DNA from 2 places in the Pseudoalteromonas luteoviolacea genome. Region 1 is predicted to be linked to the other one. Evidence: predicted binding sites of a transcription regulator. Region 1 holds the regulator's gene; the other holds the start of a gene.

Region 1 (8,012 bases):
AGATGCTGTGTACCCGCGGCTAGACGGAAAGACCCCGTGAACCTTTACTACAGCTTGGCACTGAACATTGACCCTACATGTGTAGGATAGGTGGGAGGCTTTGAAGCACAGTCGCTAGATTGTGTGGAGCCGACCTTGAAATACCACCCTTGTAGTGTTGATGTTCTAACTTAGGTCCCTAATCGGGATTGAGGACAGTGCCTGGTGGGTAGTTTGACTGGGGCGGTCTCCTCCCAAAGAGTAACGGAGGAGCACGAAGGTTGGCTAAGTACGGTCGGACATCGTACGGTTAGTGTAATGGTAGAAGCCAGCTTAACTGCGAGACAGACACGTCGAGCAGGTACGAAAGTAGGTCATAGTGATCCGGTGGTTCTGAATGGAAGGGCCATCGCTCAACGGATAAAAGGTACTCCGGGGATAACAGGCTGATACCGCCCAAGAGTTCATATCGACGGCGGTGTTTGGCACCTCGATGTCGGCTCATCACATCCTGGGGCTGAAGTCGGTCCCAAGGGTATGGCTGTTCGCCATTTAAAGTGGTACGCGAGCTGGGTTTAGAACGTCGTGAGACAGTTCGGTCCCTATCTGCCGTGGGCGTTTGAGAATTGAGAGGGGCTGCTCCTAGTACGAGAGGACCGGAGTGGACGAACCGCTGGTGTTCGGGTTGTTATGCCAATAGCATTGCCCGGTAGCTACGTTCGGAATCGATAACCGCTGAAAGCATCTAAGCGGGAAGCGAGCCTCGAGATGAGTTCTCACTTTAACTTAGAGTTAACTGAAGGGCCGTTGAAGACTACAACGTTGATAGGCGAGATGTGGAAGTGCTGTGAGGCATTGAGCTAACTCGTACTAATTACCCGTGAGGCTTAACCATACAACGCCAAAGTGGTTTTAAGCTTGTTAGAAGTTAAGAATAGAAAGTAGACGATAAGAATTTAATTACGCTTCCAGATTTAAGCATTGTGAATAGATAAACTCTTATGAGACATCAATTCACCTTGCGCAAATGAAATGACAAAAAGACATCATTAACCATTTGCACGACAAGAATTTCCTGGTAACCATAGCATTTTGGAACCACCTGACCCCATGCCGAACTCAGTAGTGAAACGAAATAGCGCCGATGATAGTGTGGGGTTTCCCATGTGAAAGTAGGACATTGCCAGGGCCCAATTAAAGAAACCCGTTGCAGAAATGCAGCGGGTTTTTTGCGTTTAAGTCCCTTAGCAGCGGTTAAACTCGCTTATTTCACCTTGCGCAAAAAGAGCGCTCTCACTGCGTTCGCTGTCGCTAACCTTTTTCACCATGTCGTCCTGAACTCGTTTCAGGATCCATGCTTTGCTTGTTTTGACTCAGTTGTTACGTGTAAAGAGAGGTGTTGATTATGTTTAGTCACAACGGCTCACTTCACCTTGCGTATTCAACGCGTTCATTGTCGCTAACCTTTTGCACTCTAGACCCTGAAGCGATATATGGACTCCACCACATCTCACATACAGTGTAATGTGGTGTCGACCAAAACAAAGGAGTCCATATATGAATAATCGTAACGTGATTGCACTCGATCTGGCAAAAAATATTATCCAAGTCGCAAAAGTCTCTAAACATGGCGAAATTGTTTTTAATAAAGCACAGTCTCCATCTAAAGTTCGCCAAATACTCGCTAACTCTTCCCCTAGCATTGTGGCAATGGAGGGATGTGGCAGCTTTCATTATTGGGGACGGGTTGCGCAATCCTATGGTCATGAAGTGAGAGGGATGTCTCCGAAACATGTTAAGCCTTATATAAGCAAACAAAAAACAGATGCCAATGATGCTATCGGGATTGCGATTGCTGCTATACAACCAAATATGTCCTTTTCTCCAGTAAAAAATATAGAACAGCAAATTCTCCAAACGCTCACTGTGAGTCGTAAATTTTTAGATAAACAGCTGACACAACTCGGTAATCATATTAGGGCCCTATTTTATGAATATGGCATCACTATTCCTCGCTCCAAGAAAGCATTGAAAAGGGTTTTAACTGAGCGTAATGATTTACCAGAGGTATTATTGCCATTACTTAGTGTCTTAAAAGCTCAGTACCAGCACATAGAGCAATCCCTAAATGATGTCACTAAAAACCTAGAGCTGCTTGTTTCTCAAAATGAGCAATGCCAACGTGTTATTGCGCTTGAAGGTGTAGGTGTTTTAGGCGCAGCGGGGCTAATCGCCAGTTTGAGTCAAACGAAGCATTTTAAAAATGGACGATGTGCTTCAGTATATTTAGGCGTCACCCCAAAACAATTTAGCAGTGGCGGTAAAACTGTGATGCTGGGGATTGATAAATGTGCTGGAGATAAACAGCTAAAGTCCTGTTTATTTTTGGGGGCATTGTCATACATTTCTAATCTGCCGGAAAAGCCCAAGACATTGAAGCAGCAATGGCTGTTAAAGTTAGTTGCTCGTTCAGGTGTAAAGCGAGCTTGTATTGCGCTGGTGAATAAAAATATCAGAACTGCTTGGGCAATGCTGAAACAAGGTACGAATTACCAACCCGCAATGATTTAAAAAACATTTTAAAAAGAGTTCGACAACAATGTAATTAAAAGGTAAGACCAACCTTCTGAAAACCTGTCTGAACTTGAAGTGAGAATACACTAACGAAGCGTTTAGGACAGAAGGTGCGAATAAATCAAAGGTTAGAGAGTAGCGCTCTCAAAAGAAACCGTATATACGCAAGCATCTTTAATTTTAAAAAACATGTTGTCAAACAAGTGGAGTCCATATACGAGTTCAGGGTGACGGATAGGTTGAGTGCAGTGTTTGGTTAAAACGGCTCCCTTCACCTTGCGTAAAAGAAATGTACTCACTGCGTTCGTTGTCATTAACCTTTTTCACCATGTCGTCCTGAACTGGTTTCAGGATCCAGGCTTTACTTTTTTGATTCGGTTGCTGCGCTTGTAGGGGGGGGGATTGATTATCTCTTGTTAAAATGGGTCACTTCTCCTTGCGCGAAAAAGAGTGGTGCGCTTCGCGTGCTGTCATTAACTTTTGATTTTACTTGCATAAAATTTCTGTTAATTGCACTTTGTACTCTACTTCATGTCTAAATTTGCTATCAAATGTTTAAATTTATAGTTATTTTTTTTAAGTTAACCATTGTTTTTAATGGTTTTATTTTTGTTTTTAGAGGGGTTTAATCTCTCGTTTATATTGTTTTTATAGCAATTATTTAAATTTATTTATTTTCTTAAATTTAATTGAAAGTAATATTAAATGCTGCTAGTTTAACTGTAATCAACAAGGAGAAAATAAAAATGTTATTAAAACTAAAGAAAAAAAATATCAAAGTAATCAGTCATGATAAGGCAAATGTACCAGCACAGATGACTCCGCAGATTGCCGGTGGCTTTTTTAAAACATGGGAATGTACAGGTACAAGAACATGTCCAGGTACTTATACTACAAGTGCTTGTTAAAATATTGAGTAGATGAGCTATATAAAGTAGCTCATCTAGAAAATTAGGTTGAAACATTATCTTCCACGTAGTAGTTAATTCTCCTAATAGTGTCTTCCCCCACCTGTCCTAAACTACACTTACTATGATGTGTTTTATTGATATGCTATATAAGGCTCTAGTTTGAAGTGATATTAAATGCAGAGCAATTATAAAACCTTAATCTATTATTGGCATAAATATACTGATAATTTGGTTTTATAAAAGGAGAGTTATATATTCTATAAATTTTTAGTATCGTTTTTGGTCGCTGTACTGTGTTTTTTATCTTTAAGAGTAAGCTTGAAGCGGTGTGCAGTAAGAGTGACTTGACTAATCCCTTTCATAATGTTGCTTGGCTAAGCAATTAACCATATCTTCAGCAATCTCTCATTTAGCTCAAGTATTCGGCGTTAAGGATTGCGATTTAATTTTAACTGTATATACTCACAGTAAATGCACTGTATGGAAAACCAGTTATATGCGACCTTTAACTAAACGACAAGAACAAGTATTCGAACTTATCAAAGTTTTTATTAAAGACACAGGCATGCCGCCGACTCGAGCAGAAATTGCGGAATCTTTGGGTTTTCGTAGTGCAAATGCGGCTGAAGAACACTTAAAAGCACTTGCCAAGAAAGGTGTGATAGAAATGGTACCTGGCGCAAGTCGAGGTATTCGCTTAGTTGAAGCTGATGAGCCAGAGCAGCTGGGTTTGCCATTAGTTGGTCGTGTTGCAGCTGGTGAGCCTATTTTAGCCCAAGAGCATATTGAGAATCATTGCAAAGTTGATCCTAGTATGTTTCAACCATCAGCTGATTACTTACTTCGTGTAAATGGCATGAGTATGAAAAATATTGGCATAATGGATGGTGATTTACTCGCGGTACATCGCACGCAAGTTGCTAATAATGGACAGGTTGTTGTTGCACGTGTTGAAGAAGATGTGACGGTGAAACGTTTTGAAAAAGTTGGTAGAAAAGTTTTCTTACATGCAGAAAATGAAGACTTTTCACCTATTGAGGTCGATTTAGAGCAAGAAGTTTTTAATATTGAAGGCCTTGCTGTAGGTGTGATCCGCGGTAACCTTTAAAGCAGCCTATTTTTCTAAGCTGGGGTTTCAAGCTCCAGCTTCACTATCCAATGCTGTCTTTTTTAATCTTTAGAACCCTTTTAAGCTATACTTCCATATCATACACTTACGTTACATAAATATAACATTGGCTTTGTGGCTACGTGCTTGTTAAGCAAAAATAAAAAATTATTTTGCACTAAATCCATGATTCGCAGTCTGAGCTAGTCGTCTTAATTTAAAGAACAACATTAATTTGTATTCATGAGTTACATTTGATTTCAAAAGAGATCAAAGGCTTTCTTGTGATTGTGATAAAAACACTGGAAATGAATAGAATATGGAGCAGCCTATGACTTGGTTTAAAGTAGCATTAATTGCGGCTTTGGTTTGTATTGTGTCCGCTTGTGCATCAAGTTCAAATAATACACGTTCAGGTTTTTTACCTAACTATGATGTATTACTTCCCTCTGATGATTATGAAGACACTAACTTATTTGTAGATAGCACTTTTAACCGTGAAGCTTTAAGTAAAATTAAGGTGCTTTATATACCTCAGTTTGAAGTGTGGATTAACGCTTCTGAATCCGAGTTTTTAAATATTAACCCCCGGCATGTTGCTAAGTTAAGTCATTACATGCAGTCTCAAATGCAAGATAAATTGAGTCCTTACTATCAAGTGGTGACCACAAAACCTGCAAGTGCAGATGACACTGTGCTGACAATTGAAGGTGCTTTCACAGACGTACAATTTGAACCCATTTCATTACAGGTAAGAGATTTTGTGCCTATCCGGCTAGTGTATAACGCGGGTAAAACTGCCTACTTAGCCGCAACAGAGCAAACAGAGGCTCTAACCCATGTTTCTCTTGAGTCCGCATTTTATTTGGGAAGTAGTCAAAATCCAGTTGTGATGATGACAGCACACAAAGAATTAGATGCTGTACTAAAGGCCGATGGTACTGAGAACGTTGAAACGGTTAAGGCTGTGCTTGACGTATGGATAAATAATTTTGTTACTGCGATGACTAAACATCGTAATGTTCAGTAAATCTAAAGGAGCTTTTATGAAGATAATAAAAGGCAAGCAGCTAGGTGTTATGGCAATATTTTGCTTGGCGTTAATTGGTTGTTCAGAGCAAAAGTCAGAGCAAGAACAATCAGAGCAGCTTCGTCCAGTGCGGACATTATTACTTTCTTCACAAGTTGATGGCCCTTTGGTGGAGTTCCCTGCGGTAGTTGATGCTGCGTCTTCGGCGGACCTATCATTTAAAGTGCCAGGTGAAGTTATAGAGTTGCTGGTAAAGCAGGGGCAAGAAATTCAGCTTGGTGATGTTATTGCTAAGTTAGATGCAACAGAATACAAACTTTCTTTAGATGAAGCGCAGGCTAATTATAATAAAGCGCAGGCTGATTTTAGTCGTGCTAAGCAACTTATTAAATCTGGTACGATCTCGCAATCTGACTATGACCAACTACAGTCTCACTTTACGAGTGCAAAAAGTAAATTGGCGAATGCAAAAAATAACTTATCCTACACCAGCTTAAAAGCATCATTTTCAGGGGTTGTTGCACGCACGTATATAGAGCGTTTTGAAGAGGTGCAAGCTAAGCAAGTTGTTGCGACATTACAAGATATCAAGCATGTCACTCTTAAGGTCAATGTACCTGAGAGCTTAATGATTAAAGTCTCAAAAGATGCGCCGAAGCACATTATCGCCGAGTTTTCAGGGATCCCTGATAAAACATTTCCATTAGATTTTGTCGAAGTGAGCACACAGGCTGATGAGGTAACTAAAGCTTATGAAGTCACTCTCAGCATGACGCGTCCCGAGGGGTATAATATCTTGCCAGGTATGACAGCAAAGGTGCTTGCTAAGGGTGCTGATGTGAATAAAAGTGGCCTATATCTACCAATAAAAACGGTGCTTAAAGATGCATCCGGTAATTTTGTTTGGTCTGTTGAGTCTGTAGGTGCTGGCAAAGGAAAGATTAAGAAAAATCCTGTCGTGATTGGTGAGGTTTCCACGCTAGGTTTCCCTGTTATTAGTGGTGTCTCTGAAGGTACTTACATTGTTACTGCTGGCATGAGTAAAGTGAGCGAAGGCCAACTTGTAAAGTTTAACAAGGGGGCGCAGTGAATATAACCAGACTGGCATTAGAAAATAACCGGACAACATGGGTACTGATAGCGGCACTGTTGTTTTTTGGGATCATCTCCTTTAATAAAATGCCAAAGGATTACGATCCTGGCTTTATTATTAGAACAGCACAAGTGGTTACATACTTCCCTGGAGCAAGTCCACAGCGAGTGGAAGAGCTTGTCACTGATCAAATCGAAAAGGTCGTACAGCAGATCCCTGAACTGGATTTTGTCAGTAGTACCTCAAAAACAGGCGTATCTATCGTTAGCGTTAATATCAAAGAAAGCTATAAGAATATGCGGCCTATTTGGGATAATTTACGGCGCAAGATCCAAAGTATTGAGAAGGATTTACCCAGTGATGCACATACTCCTATTGTAAACGATGAATTTGGTGATGTATTTGGAATTGTCATTGGGCTTACTGCTGAAGGCTATACTTATCGTGAACTAGAAGATGTCGCTGAACAGGTAAGAGACACCTTGCTGCGCTTACCTGAGGCTGCAAAGGTTGAAATTTTTGGTAACCAAGAGCAGCGTGTATTTATTGAATTTGAAAATGCGAGGCTTGGTGCTCTCGGTATTTCGCCTAACCAGCTGAAAGAACAACTTGCATCACGTAATATAGTGAACCCAGGTGGTTCGATTTATATTAATGATGAGACCCTCGCGCTTGAGCCGAGTGGTAATTTTGAGTCAGTAGAGGACATTGCCAATACCATCATCAATGTACCTGGTAGTGAACAGGTATTGCTACTTTCAGATATTGCTGTTGTCTATCGTGATTATGTTGACCCTGCCAAGTCTAAAGTACGAGTTGGTTTGGATGAAGGCTTAACGATTGCTATCTCAATGCGTCAAGGCGGTAATAATATTGCATTGGGCGAGCAAGTGTTAGAATCCCTGAACTATTTAGAGAGTGTCTATCCCATTGGGGTTGAGTTTAAGTTGCTCTCTTTCTTACCTAAAGAAGTTGAACAGAAAGTCAGTGACTTTGTCTCAAACCTTTTGCAAGCGGTATTGGTGGTCACCTTAGTGATGTTATTCACTTTGGGTTTTAGAACGGGCCTGATTGTTGCCAGTCTGATTCCAATGAGTATGGTTTTTGGTATTTTGGTGATGTCATTTTTCCATATCAGCATAGACCAAATCTCATTAGCGGCATTAATCATCGCGCTCGGCATGTTAGTTGATAATGGCATTGTGATGTCTGAAAACATTATGGTGCAAATGGAGCGTGGTAAGGCTGCGATAGACGCCGCGGTGGATTCTGCCGATGAATTAAAAGTGCCTTTGTTAGTATCCTCATTGACAACAG
Region 2 (8,012 bases), 1.8 Mb from region 1:
GTCGTTCTTTATCCTGAATGCTTCATTGCCATCAGATATTGCTTGGTCACATAGACGAGCTATGCTCCCGGCGACAATATCTTCGGCGGCTTCGCCTCAGAATAAATAACTTTGAACCTACGGCATATTTCAGCCAGTTGTAAGTCAAAGACAGTTTTAACTTCGCCAGAAGTTAAGTAATACTAAAGTAGACGCTAATTAATCAACTAAATGATTAATCGGCATTTTCTTTCGAAAACTCTGAATAACAATTACTTGTTATTCGAGAATTTAATTATCAGCTTTCCAAATTTTTAAAGAGCAATATTAATTAGCTTTAAAAGCTAACTAACAATCATCTGTGTGGACACTTCGAACAAATTCGTTCTAAATCGTTAAGGAGGTGATCCAGCCCCAGGTTCCCCTAGGGCTACCTTGTTACGACTTCACCCCAGTCATGAATCACTCCGTGGTAAGCGCCCCCCCGAAGGTTAAGCTACCTACTTCTGGAGCAACCCACTCCCATGGTGTGACGGGCGGTGTGTACAAGGCCCGGGAACGTATTCACCGCGGCATTCTGATCCGCGATTACTAGCGATTCCGACTTCATGGAGTCGAGTTGCAGACTCCAATCCGGACTACGACAGACTTTAAGTGATTCGCTTACTTTCGCAAGTTCGCAGCACTCTGTATCTGCCATTGTAGCACGTGTGTAGCCCTACACGTAAGGGCCATGATGACTTGACGTCGTCCCCACCTTCCTCCGGTTTATCACCGGCAGTCTCCTTAGAGTTCCCGACCGAATCGCTGGCAACTAAGGATAGGGGTTGCGCTCGTTGCGGGACTTAACCCAACATCTCACAACACGAGCTGACGACAGCCATGCAGCACCTGTATCAGAGTTCCCGAAGGCACCAAACCATCTCTGGTAAGTTCTCTGTATGTCAAGTGTAGGTAAGGTTCTTCGCGTTGCATCGAATTAAACCACATGCTCCACCGCTTGTGCGGGCCCCCGTCAATTCATTTGAGTTTTAACCTTGCGGCCGTACTCCCCAGGCGGTCTACTTAATGCGTTAGCTTTGGAAAAGTTGTCCGAAGACCCCAGCTCCTAGTAGACATCGTTTACGGCGTGGACTACCAGGGTATCTAATCCTGTTTGCTCCCCACGCTTTCGTACATGAGCGTCAGTGTTGACCCAGGTGGCTGCCTTCGCCATCGGTATTCCTTCAGATCTCTACGCATTTCACCGCTACACCTGAAATTCTACCACCCTCTATCACACTCTAGTTTGCCAGTTCGAAATGCAGTTCCCAGGTTGAGCCCGGGGCTTTCACATCTCGCTTAACAAACCGCCTGCGTACGCTTTACGCCCAGTAATTCCGATTAACGCTCGCACCCTCCGTATTACCGCGGCTGCTGGCACGGAGTTAGCCGGTGCTTCTTCTGTAAGTAACGTCACAGCTAGCAGGTATTAACTACTAACCTTTCCTCCTTACTGAAAGTGCTTTACAACCCGAAGGCCTTCTTCACACACGCGGCATGGCTGCATCAGGCTTGCGCCCATTGTGCAATATTCCCCACTGCTGCCTCCCGTAGGAGTCTGGACCGTGTCTCAGTTCCAGTGTGGCTGATCATCCTCTCAAACCAGCTAGGGATCGTCGCCTTGGTAAGCCATTACCTTACCAACTAGCTAATCCCACTTGGGCCGATCATAAGGCGAGAGCCGAAGCCCCCTTTGGTCCGTAGACATTATGCGGTATTAGCCATCGTTTCCAATGGTTGTCCCCCACCTTACGGCACGTTCCCAAGCATTACTCACCCGTCCGCCGCTCGTCATCTTCTAGCAAGCTAGAAATGTTACCGCTCGACTTGCATGTGTTAGGCCTGCCGCCAGCGTTCAATCTGAGCCATGATCAAACTCTTCAATTAAAAGTTTTTGAAACCGAAGTTTCGTGCTCAATGAATTCTGTATAAATTGACTATATAGTCACTCATAAGAAATTGAGACTCTAATTCTTTTGCTCCTGAATCAAGAGCTGTTAGAACTCAATCTGTACGAGTGCCCACACAGATGATTGCTTCATATTTTTAAAGAACAGTGTAACTAACTCTTGGTTAGTTACCGCAGCGTTGCTGCGAAGTGGAGCGCCATATTAACCGCTTCACTTTTAAAGTCAACTAGAAAATTTAATTTTTTAATTAATCTTCCAATTTAACTTTAACCTTTACTTTGGTTTGCGCTTTCTCTCGCATCCCGCCGTTTCAGTGGGTGCGCATTATAGGGAGATCCTAACTTTGATCAAGTGTTTTTTGAGAAAATTTATAAAAAACACCTAAACGATTAAAAATCAGTCCGAAACGTGTAAAAACACAAGCCTTGTCATCATTTTTTAATCAAAATGTCATGATTTTTCGAAAAAGGAATTTAAGTATTGTACATATTTGAGAAGTTGCAAGAATTTATTGGCGCGATCTTCTCACGCCAATAAACCAATATGCTATCGAGACTAGTAAAGCAAGCTGTATAGCTTTCTGCGGAAAGTCGCTGCCGCAGCATCTCCTTCAGGTAAAGAAGCAATAATGTCTAAATAACCTTTTCTGGCCTCGCCAAAAGCCAGATCTTTACTCAATACTTTAAACAAAGAAGTCAATGCGTCTTCTTTTTTACCGGCATCAACTTGCGCTTGGGCAAGCTCGCACCACAATGCTAGGTCTTCTGGGCTTTGTTCAACTGCTGCTACAAGCCTTTTGATTTCTGGTGATTCTTGCGCCTCTTGCGCTTGAACCAACTTAGCCTGCAGATTGTTATAATAAGCATCATGCTGATCATCAGGGATCGTTGCAAGTAATGCGGCAGCATCATCTGTTTTTTGTATTTGAATGCAAATGTCTGCAAATACCAGATTTACTCTTGGGTTACCTTTAGCAATCTCATACGCCTGTTTAGCATGAGAATATGCTGCATTTAGATCTCCTTCACTTAAAGATTGTTTTGCTTGATCTAATAAGATCAACTCTGGTGAAGGTAAATGCTCCGTAAGCACTTTAGTTATTTCTTCTTTTGTTTTAGCACCTGCTAATACATCGACTGGTGAACCTGCCTTTAATACCACTATAGTAGGAAGCGCTTGTAAGCCAACTTGCTGAGCAAGCTGACCTGCTAACGCTTGTTGAATATCACAATCTAATGTGGCAACTGTAATGCTACTCTTATAATGCGTAGCTAATTCATCCAAAATAGCAGCTTGAGCTATACAATCAGGGTGTTGAGCACTGTAAAAGCTAAGCAATACAATATGCTCTGCCGATGATGATGACAGTACCTGCTGAATATTTTCTGGCGTTAATGTGATTTTGTTTTCCATAATCGGTATTCTTAAATTAGATTCTAATAGCTATATAGTGTCTTGTTTGTACTTTACAAGGTCATTCTTTCCAACTATTTACTTTTTCCTTTTGTATAAGCTGACTTACGGCGAGGTTTGCGGTAATTACCTTTCTTTTTAAAACTACTTGTTGTCGAAATCCCTTTTAGCGCATTTGTATTCAGTGTTTGCGATAACCCGACTAATTCAGATAACTCACTTTGAAGAGGAAGCATAAATTGATTATAAGAGGCAGCTTTTTGGGCAATGTTCGTTAACTGCGATTCCCACAATGCAGTTCTATCCGGTAACGATAGATTGTTAGGTATTGTATTAATGAGACCACGGCCCAGCTCTGTGGACTTAATTGATTTTCCTTCCCTGTTTAAAAAGTTTCTTTTAAATAAAAGTTCTATAATACCTGCCCGTGTCGCTTCGGTTCCTAAACCATCCGTTTCTTTTAGCACTTTTTTAATATCACTGTCTTTTACATAGCGAGCAATACCAGTCATCGCACTCAGTAATGTCGCTTCTGTGTAAAAACTTGGAGGCTGAGTATGCTTTTCAATCACAACCCCTTCGATACAATGCAGAGGCTCTCCCACTTCAAGTATAGGTAATTGCTTTTTCTCTTCTTGATCTTTCTTATTTGATTTATAAAGTACTTTAAAGCCCATATCGATGACTGTATCGGCCTTTGCAATGAACTTGCCGCCAGAGATCTGTAAATGTGCTTTTGTTTGAGAGTATAAATAAGCAGGGTAAAACTGTGCTAGATATTGCCTACAAATCAATCCATAAACCTGTTGTTCTTGATGACCTAATTGTGCTGTTTTTAAATGCTTTTTAGTTGGTATGATTGCATGGTGTGCCTCTACTTTTTTATCATTCCAACATTTGCTTTTAAGGCTCATATCAGCATTTTCTATATGCGATTTTTCCTCTCCTTTATTATTGAGCATCGCAGCCAATATATCACTGCGTTCGTTGAAGTGATCTTTCGGTATATACCGGTTATCCGAGCGAGGGTAAGTTATTAACTTATGTTTTTCATAGAGAGATTGACAAATATCCAATACTTGTTTCGCTGACATAGCAAACCGCTTATTTGCATCAATTTGCAGTGCCGATAGGTTATAGGGTAGCGGTGGATTTTGTTTTTTCGGGATTTGCTCAAGTTCAATTAAATTCGCTGGTGTGTCTTTTATCCTACTGGCAACATTTTCCGCCAACGACTTTAATAATACGCGCTTTTCTTCATCCATATACGCCAAGCAAGCCTCACTTGGGATCCATTTTGCGTCAAACTGCTCACCAGTTTGCTTTTCAATGATGGCGTTGACTTCATAAAAAGGCTTTGACACGAAGTTTGCAATCTCTTCATCACGACGGACAACCAAACCCAACACAGGTGTCTGTACTCTGCCGACTGATAACACCCCTTGAATACCTGCTTTTTGTCCTGCCAATGTAAATGCACGCGTCAAATTCATACCATACAGCCAATCTGCTCTTGCCCTAGCTAACGCAGATATACTGAGTGGCATAAAATCAGCATTAGATTTAGACTGACTAAGTGCTTTTTTTACAGCACTGGGGTTTAAGTCGCTTATCAGCACCCGTTCAACTAATGACTTTTTGGCTTGAGAAAGCTTCGCTTCTTGAATGACTTCGTCAACAAGTAGCTGCCCTTCTCTATCTGGGTCTCCTGCATGAACCACAATACTCGCTTGCTTAATTAAGCGCTTTACCGTCGCCAATTGCTTTTTTGTTTTTGGTTTAGCCTTGAACTTCCATTCCTGTGGAACGATCGGCAAATCTTGTATTAGCCATTTTTTATAACGCTCATCGTAGTCTTCAGGCTCAGCTTGTTCTAACAGATGACCAATACACCAAGTGACACAATCACCATTACCCACCTCTATAAAACCATCTTGCTTTTTATGAGGTTTTGGAAGTACGTCGGCAATTGCTCGCCCGAGTGAAGGTTTTTCTGCTATGTATAGCTTCATAAAATTCATTAACTGTATATATTTACAGTTATTCTAGCCAACTCTATTCAACAAATCTAGAGTCAGATATATGTTGAGCTGATAATTCCGTCACTGCACGATAATCTTATATAATTAGCTGTATAGAATAATTTATGTCTTTAATAGATTCAGCTGCCCATGTTTTTGCTCGACTAGTTGAGTCATCGCGCTGGCTGCTAACTCAACTTCATCAGCATACTTTGCTCTTCAGCTGAGGTCGCAATTTGAGTAACTTCATGAGAAATATGATGCAACTCTGTTACGAGCACTTGCATTGTACTAGCCGCTTGCTGGCTCAATAATGTCGCATCATTGCCTTTCTTAACCGTTTGCTCAATGACTTGTTCAGAACCTGTGATCTCATTTTGTAAATTTTCAATCAATGTAGCGATATCGTCTGTAGATGCTTGTGTTTTTGAAGCTAAGGACCTTACCTCATCAGCCACCACTGCAAATCCTCTTCCCTGTTCACCAGCTCGTGCAGCTTCTATTGCTGCATTTAAGGCTAATAAATTTGTTTGCTCGGCTATAGCTCGGATCACATCAAGGATGTGGGAAATATCGTTACTGCGCTTAGCAACTTTGTGGAATGCAGACTGTGCAGTTGCAACTTGCTCGGCAATCTCTTCCACCTTAACCGTTGTTGCCACAATCCTCGTCTCACATTCTTTGACCGCTCCAACAGCTTTATCCGTCGTCAATGCCGCTTGCTCAGAAGCTCTAGCAACTTCACTTGCTGTCGCACTAAGTTCATTAATCGCTGTTACAACACTATCAATTTCAATATGCTGATTTGAGACCTTGTTTTTTATGTTTATTGCAGCTTCAGTGGTAGCATAAGACTGTTGATATGATTGCTGAGCAAGTCCCTTTAAATCTTTGATCATGTCTCTCAGCTTATTAGTGAATAAATTAAAGCCATTCGCCAAAGAAATTAACTCTGCATGATGTGCTACATCAAGATTATGAGTTAAATCGCCTTCACTAGAGGCAAGGTTGCTAACCCGGGTTTGAATATATGAAAGCGGCTTGGTAATGGTATTAATTAAATAGATACTCAAAGCCAAAGCCACAGTGACAATCACTATTCCCAGCATCAACATCCAGATCCCAAGGTCTTCAGTGGACTGATGCAACTGCTTCTCAATCATAGAGGCTGAGGATAAAACTTCTTGCTTTGGGACTTCAATTACTAAAGACCAGACCGTATTTGCCAATTGGATCGTGATTGGACTGGCAACAAAAATGGAGTTGCCAACTTCTTGATAGCCTTTATTCATATGCAAAGATGTGAGTTGCTTAGCAAATGAACTTTCTAAAATTTCAGTGAGAGGTTTACCCAAACTATCATGATGATGACTTGCACCGGCAACCAAGCCAAGCTCACTGAGTAATAATACCTTTCCTTGTCCCTGATAAAGCTGACTTGAAAGTTCTTGCACTAATCTCTGTAGATTTGGCAAGTTGACATCCACACCAATAATCCCCTTAAATCGTCCATGTTGTGTAATAGGCACGGTCAGTGATGTCATCAGCATTTCATTACCTTTGGAAATTTCGTATAAATACGGCTCCATAATGCATGGCAATTTGCTTTCTTTTGCACATAAATACCATTCAGCCTCACGTATACCATAACGATTGAGTGCTTCTGAATATTTTGCTGAGGAGGACATGACGCTATGTTGAGTGATACCCACACTATCTTGAGTAAAATACATTTCAAGTGTACCACTTCCTAAAACCGAGTGCGCAGCACCATTAGTAAAATGCATATCTTTATGATCATAGGCATTTTCTTCAAAATGCACATATACAGAAGAGAGATCAGGGCTTGCTTTCAAGGCACCTCTAAGCATTGACTGAATATCACTACGATCAAGAGGAGCAGTTATTGTCGATTCTAATGCGCCCACCAATGTATTTGGTACACGATACGCGGAGTTTAAAAAGGCAGCAATTTTCTGTGCGTAATAATCTCCTTGAGCAGCCAAGCGGGTATTAATTTCCGATAGAATTACAGATTGTATTTGCTCACTTTGTTTTTTATTTTCATCTTGTAAATGCAACCATGTTGTTATCACGAGCATTGCTATTACTGCCATTATTATCGTAATAACAAAGAACATGAGTTTGTATTTGATTGAGATTTGTCGCATAAGTGACCTTGTAATTCTAATTTGACTAACCACAGGTGAGTATAAAAACGCACGAAGAGTGAACTGTTAGAAGTTGGTTCTTTAATTTCTAAAATTGATTATGCTACAGAAATATTAAAGATTAATTGACAATAAGTGTTTAAATTGAAATGTGCAAGAATAAATTAATCTATATAAATTATTAAATTAGAATATAAATATTGAAGAATCGAATGGTGGGGTAACAAATAAAACTGGGTGCCTACACACCCAGCTTGAAATAAGGGTTTAATCTTCTTCTATTTTGTCTTTACCTGTCGTCTTATCTGTCGAATCAATTCGGTGATGAATTGCCGACTTAATCAACATATAACCACTGATTGGCGCGGTAATAAGTAAAAACAAGGAAATTAGAATCTCTTTTAAACTAAGCCCATCACCATATTGACTGTAATGTGCCATCGCGGCAAAAAGCAAACATGCCATGCCTAAAGTGG

What was found. Region 1 encodes LexA, which represses DNA repair genes until DNA is damaged. Its sites were predicted from a motif close to TACTGTATNNNNATACAGTA; they were not measured.
Region 2: the regulator LexA is predicted to act here: its motif matches at 5,367-5,386, upstream of S4054249_RS06055 (DNA topoisomerase III).

Annotation. Positions count from the first base shown of each region.
Region 1 covers NZ_CP015411.1:4,544,862-4,552,873, reverse strand. Annotated here, with positions in the region: rRNA gene S4054249_RS19510 (23S ribosomal RNA) at 1-874, shown strand, start outside; rRNA gene rrf (5S ribosomal RNA) at 1,054-1,168, shown strand; gene S4054249_RS19500 (IS110 family transposase) at 1,537-2,550, shown strand; gene S4054249_RS26660 (hypothetical protein) at 3,300-3,461, shown strand; gene lexA (transcriptional repressor LexA) at 3,961-4,572, shown strand; gene S4054249_RS19490 (DUF3313 family protein) at 4,904-5,602, shown strand; gene S4054249_RS19485 (efflux RND transporter periplasmic adaptor subunit) at 5,619-6,692, shown strand; gene S4054249_RS19480 (efflux RND transporter permease subunit) at 6,689-8,012, shown strand, end outside.
Region 2 covers NZ_CP015411.1:1,392,100-1,400,111, reverse strand. Annotated here, with positions in the region: rRNA gene S4054249_RS06065 (16S ribosomal RNA) at 376-1,908, opposite strand; gene S4054249_RS06060 (tetratricopeptide repeat protein) at 2,487-3,344, opposite strand; gene S4054249_RS06055 (DNA topoisomerase III) at 3,419-5,356, opposite strand; gene S4054249_RS06050 (methyl-accepting chemotaxis protein) at 5,554-7,482, opposite strand; gene S4054249_RS06045 (Na+/H+ antiporter subunit G) at 7,804-8,012, opposite strand, start outside.